Linked DNA regions of Ilumatobacter coccineus YM16-304. The protein of the gene in region 1 interacts with the protein of each later gene in a pairwise test. Links are inferred from orthologs where the notes say so. Each region holds a gene or a part of one and is shown in the gene's direction. Other genes may lie near its edges.

Region 1 (3,317 bases):
GGCCGCGACCCGCGCACGCTCACCGAAGAGCTCATCGGCTTCCTGCGCAACGGCTTCCTCTCGTTGATGGCCCCCGAGTTGGTGCAGCTCCCGTCGCAACGCCTCGAGGCGCTCACCGAACTGGCGCGTCGCGTCGGCCCGGCCGGACTCGTCCGCGGGATCGAACAACTCGGTACCGCACTCACCGACATGCGCCATGCGCCCGACCCGCGAGTGCTTCTCGATGTGGCCATCGTGCAGCTCACGTCGGAGGCGGCGTCGTCCGACCTGTCGGGGATCGTCGCCCGGCTCGCCAAGCTCGAGCGGCAGATCGCCGACGGCGTGCCCGCGGGCGGCGGTGCCGCTGCACGTCCGTCAGCCCCGGTGTCGGCGGCGGCACAGGCGGAGGCGACCAAGCCGCCCGCTGATCCCGCCACCGGCCGAGCGCCGCTGGGCGGACGGGCCAAGCGAGCCGCGGCGACCGCCCCCGAGCCATCTCCTGCTCCCGACGCAACGCCCGCCGCCGGCGCCGCGGCTCCGGCCGCCGCCGAGTCCGCACCCGCCGCGGAGGCACCCGCGGCCGAGGCCGCGTCGGCACCGCCTGCCGACGACGTCACGGCGCCCATTCCCGTGGTCGACGCCGCCTCGGAGGCTCCGCCGGCTGCCTCTGCCGAACCCGACGCGGCAGCGCCCGTCGTGTCGAACGGCGAGGTGAAGGAGAGCGACTGGGACCAGATCAAGGGCGGGCTTCGCGGCATCACCCGCGCACTGTTCGCTCCGTCGGTGTTCGTGTCGGCCGGACTCAACACGCTCACGATCGGGCTGCCCAACGACTCGCACCGCGCCAAGTGCGAGCAGCATCGTGACGCGATCGAAACAGCGCTGTCGCAGCACATGCGCAGCAAGGTCACCCTCACCCTCGTCGACAACAGCGGTGGTGGTGGCCCCGGTGGCGACGGCGGTGGGAGCGACTCGCCGCCGCCCGATCCGGCTGGGGCAGGCCCAGCCGAACGGGCTCCCGAGCGTGCTGCTCCAGCCGGCGCAGCCGAGTCGGGTGCGGCCGGTGCGAATCTGCGTGCCGTTCCCGATGCAGCGTCGGGCCGAGCGATCGCCGAGCAGGCTCGACAGAGCGGTCCCGAACCCGACCCCGACGAAGCACTCGTTCCGACGCTCGCCGCGTTGCCCGACGACGACGAGATCGACCTCGACGACCTCGTCGACGCTCCGCCCGAAACGGTGAAGACCCCGATCGACCGCCTGGCCGACGCATTTCCCGGGTCTGAACTCGTCGACGACATCTACTGATGGCCTCCACCTACACCCAGCCGGTTCAGGTGCTCATCGACGAGCTCGGACGCCTGCCGGGCGTCGGACCGAAGTCGGCGCAGCGGATCGCGTTCCACCTGCTGAAGATCCCGGCCGACGACGTGGCACGCCTCGCCGAGGCGATCACCGTCGCCAAGGCCAAGGTCCGATTCTGCGAGCGGTGCTTCAACGTGGCCGAAGACACCTACTGCCCGATCTGTAAGGACGAGTCGCGTGACAACAGCATCGTGTGCGTGGTCGAGGAGTCACGGGACATCGTCGCCATCGAGAAGACCGGCGAGTTCCGGGGCAGGTATCACGTGTTGCTCGGTGCGATGAGCCCACTCGAGGGCATCGGACCTGAACAGCTCAAGATCCGCGAACTGGTGTCACGCATAGGGCCCGAAGGGATCGACGAAGTCATCCTGTGCACCAACCCGAACACCGAGGGCGAGGTCACGGCGATGTACCTGGCTCGGCTGCTCAAGCCGATCGGACTCGCGGTCACGCGCATCGCGAGCGGCCTTCCGGTCGGTGGCGACCTCGAGTACGCCGACGAACTGACGTTGGGTCGTGCCCTCGAAGGCCGACGCAGCGCGCTCGACGACTGACGACGCGAACCCGCTCGCACCGTCTCGCTCCGTCACGTGTGACGTCTGGCTCGTCATCGTCGCCGCGTGCTCGCGACGATGGGGCATGACCATCGATGTGCCGGCCGACCCGTTCTCGATCACCGCCGAATGGCTGACCGCGGTGTTGCCCGACGATGTGCTGGGTGGAGCGACGGTCGACGAGGTCCGTGCGTCGGACATCGGCGAGGGAACGGGCATCTTGGGGGCGATCGCGCGCCTGCACCTGACGACGTCGGGCGGCGACGGCTCGGCGCCTGCGTCGCTCGTCGCGAAGATGCCGTGCTCGGAGCCCGCCAATCTCGAAGTCGCGATCGTGCTGGGCATCTACGAACGCGAGCTCAACTTCTTCGAGACGATGGCTCCGACGACCTCGTTGCGCGTGCCCACGCCGCACGTGTCGATCCGGGGTGACGACGGTCGGTTCGTGCTGCTGATGGAGGACCTGTCGGGCGACTACGACGTCGGCGATCAGGTGGTCGGGGCCACGATCGCAGAAGCGGAGTCGGTGATCGACGAACTCGCCGGGTTCCATGCGCACTGGTGGGAGCACGACGACCTGGCGTCGATGGACTGGGTGCCGTATCCGAATGCGCCGGCGTACGCCGCTGCGGTCCCCGGCATCTACCGCGCTGGTCTGCCGGTGCTGCAGGACGCCTGGAGTGATCGCGTGTCGCCGGAGGCGATCGCGCTCGCCCTCGACATCGACCCGGTGTTCGAAGAACTCCTGGAGCGCACGGCGGGCGGGCCCGCGACCGTTGCTCACGGCGACACCCGGCTCGACAACATCCTGTTCGCCAAGGACGACCCGTCGCGGATCGCAGTGATCGACTTCCAGTTGATGCTGCGCGGTCGGGGCGTGGCCGACATCGCCTACTTCATCGGAACGAGCATCGATCGCGACGTCGCGGCGGCGAACTGGGAGTCGCTGCTCGGTCGCTGGCATGCGGCGGTCACCGCAGCGGGCGTCGACTACTCGTGGGACGACTGCCTGCTCCACTATCGGGAGGCGGCGATGTACTACCTGTCGGGTGCGATGTCGCTCCTCGGGAGCTTCGACACGGGCAACGACCGCGGTGCTGAGCTGGCCGCCGCCTACAGCACTCGGATCCTGGAGCACTGCGTCGACATCGACGCTCGCTCGGTGCTCTGAGCCGACCGCACCCGAAAATGAACTGAGGCACCATCTCCACGAACCGGTAGCGGGCGGACGGGCCGGTTCATTTCGATGATGCCTCAGAGGCTGTCGATCACCTCCGTGTGTCACGGTGGCGGTCGAGCGATCAAGTTGTTGCGATTACATTACGAAAATTCTGAGCTCTTGTCAAGAACTTGGGACAAAAGACAGGTCGATCGTCAGAATCTCATCAGAATCAGCGGAAAAACTGACGTTGAGCGAACTTT
Region 2 (3,174 bases), 1.5 Mb from region 1 along the record:
GTGACGCCGCCTGGCGTGCGACGCGCCTCTTTCACGGCGGTGACCAGTTCGGTGCGGCCGCCGTAGTCGAACGCAACGGTCAGCGTCATGCCGGTGTTGCCCGCGGTGTCGTTGATCGCCTTGCGGATCGCCCGTTGCACGTAGCGCGGGGTCTTGGCCTCGCTCGAATCGAACGGACGCCCGATCCACTGGATGCGCACGTTGAGCTCGTTGAGTTCGGCGACGCGTCCGAACAGCTTCTCATGGAGGCCGAGGATGTGGCGCACCTCGGGCCGCGGTCGCCGCCAGTTCTCGGTCGAGAAGCCGAACACGGTGAGGTAGTCGATGTTACGAGTGACCGCGATGCGCACGAGACGGGCGAGGTTCTCTTCGCCTTCGGTGTGCCCGTCGGTACGAGGCAGGCCTCGGGCGCCGGCCCATCGGCCGTTGCCGTCCATGATGCAGGCGACATGGAGCATGCCGTCGTTCTGGGACATGGATTGCTCACCGGGCACGAATGTTGAACCTATCGCGAGGGGTGGCCGTCGGATCGGGCACCGATCGTGGAATGATGGTGTGATGGCACCGACGCCCGCGACGACGCCACATCCCGATGCGATCCAGAGCATCGATCCGACGCGCCAGTTCCTCCGGCACGTGATGATCGTCGGCGGGACCCTCGGCGACTGGGATGACCTCGGCGTCAAACGGTGGGATCAGCGCGTCGACGAACTCGGCGAGGTCGCGGCCAACGCCGGCGCCACCTACCTCACGCTGCGAGCGTTCGAACCCGGAGTACGTCCGAGCGACAGCGAACGCTGGGAACGCGACGTCGGCTCGTGCCACGTCATCATCGACCCGATCGGTGACGGGCGAGCTCGCTTTGCTCACGCGATGGCCGAGATCGCTCCCGACGAACCGATCAACGAGGCGATCATCTCCGAGGTGCTCTACGCACCGGCCGACTGTGAACCCGACCTCATCGTCGTCCTCGGCGAGCCGACCCGGCTGCCGCCGTCGATCGTGTGGGAGCTGGCGTACGGCGAGCTCGTGTTCCGTCCGATGGGGTGGGACGAGTTGACGACCGAGCATCTCGTCGAAGCGATCGCCGACTTCGCGCAACGCGAGCGTCGCTTCGGCGGCCTCGACGACGCCGACAAGACCGACGAATCGGTCGGGTGACGGTGCTGAGCGATCGCGACGGTGCCCGATCGTGAGTGGGCTGTATCACGACGTCGGCGTCGTGCTGCGGACGTACAAGCTGGGTGAGTCGGATCGCATCATCGTGATCCACACGCTCGAGAACGGCAAGGTCCGCGCCGTCGCCAAGGGCGTGCGCAAGACCCGCTCGAAGTTCGGTGCCCGACTCGAACCGATGAGCCACGTCAAGCTCCTGCTGTACCGCGGCCGTGAACTCGATATCGTCAGCCAGGCCGAGGCGATCGAACCGTTGTCGCCGATGCTGTCGTCGCTCGACCGGGCGTCGCAAGGTCTCGCCGCGCTCGAGGCGGTCGATCAACTGTCGCTCGAACGTGAGCCCAACGCGGCGCTCTACAAGAGCCTCGTCGGCGTGTTGCGGACCATCGCCGACAAGCCTGCGCCGCTGAACATCCCCGCGTTCTACTGGAAGTTGCTCGCCCGCGAGGGCTTCCACCCGGAGCTGTACGGGTGCATCCGCTGTGGCGAGACCGAACCCGACACGCAGATGGTCGCCTTCGACCTCAACGAAGGTGGTGTGCTGTGTCGGTCGTGTCGGTCGGGTCAGGCGATCAGTGCCGAAGCGCTCGGCCTGCTCCGTGACATCCTCGGTGGGCGTCTCGCCGGGGCGTTGGCCCAGCCCGAGTCGCCCGCCACGCACGAGGTGGCGAGCCTGGCGACCAAGGCGCTGGAGTTCCAGCTCGAACGTCGGCTCAAGGCGACGGCGATGTTCGAGTCGCACTGATCAGAGCACGAGCCCGAAGCAGTCGAAGGTGATCGGCGTGAGGTCCTCGTGGGCCATGCCTTCGCTGTAGTCGTCCGAGGCGCTGATGTAGCCGAAGACGCCGAGCGACATCTCCTCGTAGGCCGCTCCGCCTGCGGAGTAGGTGCCCCACTCGTCCTGCTCGTAGCTCGTGGCGCCGATGTAGCCGTCGCCGCACCAGGTGCTGTCGCCGTGGGTGATGCCCCCGCCGACGTGGAAGGCCAGCGGTGTGGTGTCTTGCCAGGTGTACTGAGCAAGGCAGCCGTCGGCGACATCGCCGAACACGCCGATCTTGGCAGTCGACGCACCGGCACCGGTGACGGCGATGATCTCGTTGCCCGGTCGCACGATCCCGACGTCTGCGGCACCGAGCACGCGGACTGCAGCGGGGCCGACATCGTCGACGGTCACCTCGGAGGTGATGTCGTCGATGATCGTCCGCACCTTCCACGAGCCGTCGAAGTAGGTGAGCACCCGGTCGTCGGCGGTGCCGTCGGCTCGCAGGTCGAGCAGGAGGTCGGCGGTGATCGTGGCCGACCCGGAGATCGGTTCGAACGAGCCACACGGTGCCACCGGGACCGGGGGCTCGGGAACGGCCACGAGGTCGTCGATCGGCTCGGGCTCCGGCTCGGGCTCGGGCTCGGGCTCGGGCGCGATGGTGGTGGTCGGCGGGGTCGTCGTGGGAGGTGTCACGTCCTCGGCGGCGACCGTGGTGGTCGGTGCGACCGTGGTGGCGGGCGCCGCGGTGGTGACCGGCGCGTCGGTGGTGACCGGCGCCGTTGTGGTCGCCGGTGACGCGGTGGTTGTCGGCGCTGCGGTGTCGGACGTGCTCGTGGTCGACGTGGAGCCGCATGCGGTTCCGATGACGAGTGCACTGGCGGCGAGGGCGGTCTGGATGCGACGTGTCGGGTTCATGCCGTTCAAGAGGCGCAGCGAACCCGGATCTTGCACAAATCGCGACGGTGGGGAACATTCGGGGTCCCCGGCGGCGTCCAACCCGCCATGAAACGCAGCAACGTGAACAAGCAGTTGGCCGCCCTGGTGGCCTTGGGAGTCGTCTTCACCGCATGTGGGGGTGACGACGACGGGGGAGATGCCGAGGAGTCGGCGCCGACCGAGGAAGCGTCGGAAGACGGTCTCTTCGGTGACGGGGGAGGGGGCGAGGGCGGAGACGCGGAAGTCGACTTGGTGACCGAACCCGCACCACCGCCCGACGAGTCGATCGACGCCGAAGC

The links.
Region 2: the proteins of recR (region 1) and recO interact in binary tests that used the Escherichia coli proteins (3 or more experiments, as listed by UniProt). The link is inferred for Ilumatobacter coccineus YM16-304 from one-to-one orthologs.

What each region holds. Positions count from the first base shown.
Region 1 is NC_020520.1:4,209,376-4,212,692, reverse strand. The notes cover bases 90-3,089. They hold recR (recombination mediator RecR), read left to right. Parts: upstream 90-1,283; coding sequence 1,284-1,895; downstream 1,896-3,089. Other genes in these bases: YM304_RS18610 (phosphotransferase), read left to right, coding at 1,981-3,066; dnaX (DNA polymerase III subunit gamma/tau), read left to right, coding at 90-1,284. Outside these bases: more of dnaX, read left to right, coding at 1-89. UniProt on the Escherichia coli protein: May play a role in DNA repair. It seems to be involved in an RecBC-independent recombinational process of DNA repair. It may act with RecF and RecO.
Region 2 is NC_020520.1:2,695,976-2,699,149, forward strand. The notes cover bases 200-3,056. They hold recO (DNA repair protein RecO), read left to right. Parts: upstream 200-1,192; coding sequence 1,193-1,921; downstream 1,922-3,056. Other genes in these bases: uppS (polyprenyl diphosphate synthase), read right to left, coding at 200-476; YM304_RS22545 (undecaprenyl diphosphate synthase family protein), read left to right, coding at 559-1,161; YM304_RS12135 (hypothetical protein), read right to left, coding at 1,922-2,854; YM304_RS12140 (vWA domain-containing protein), read left to right, coding at 2,942-3,056. Also shown: more of uppS, read right to left, coding at 1-199; more of YM304_RS12140, read left to right, coding at 3,057-3,174. UniProt on the Escherichia coli protein: Involved in DNA repair and RecF pathway recombination.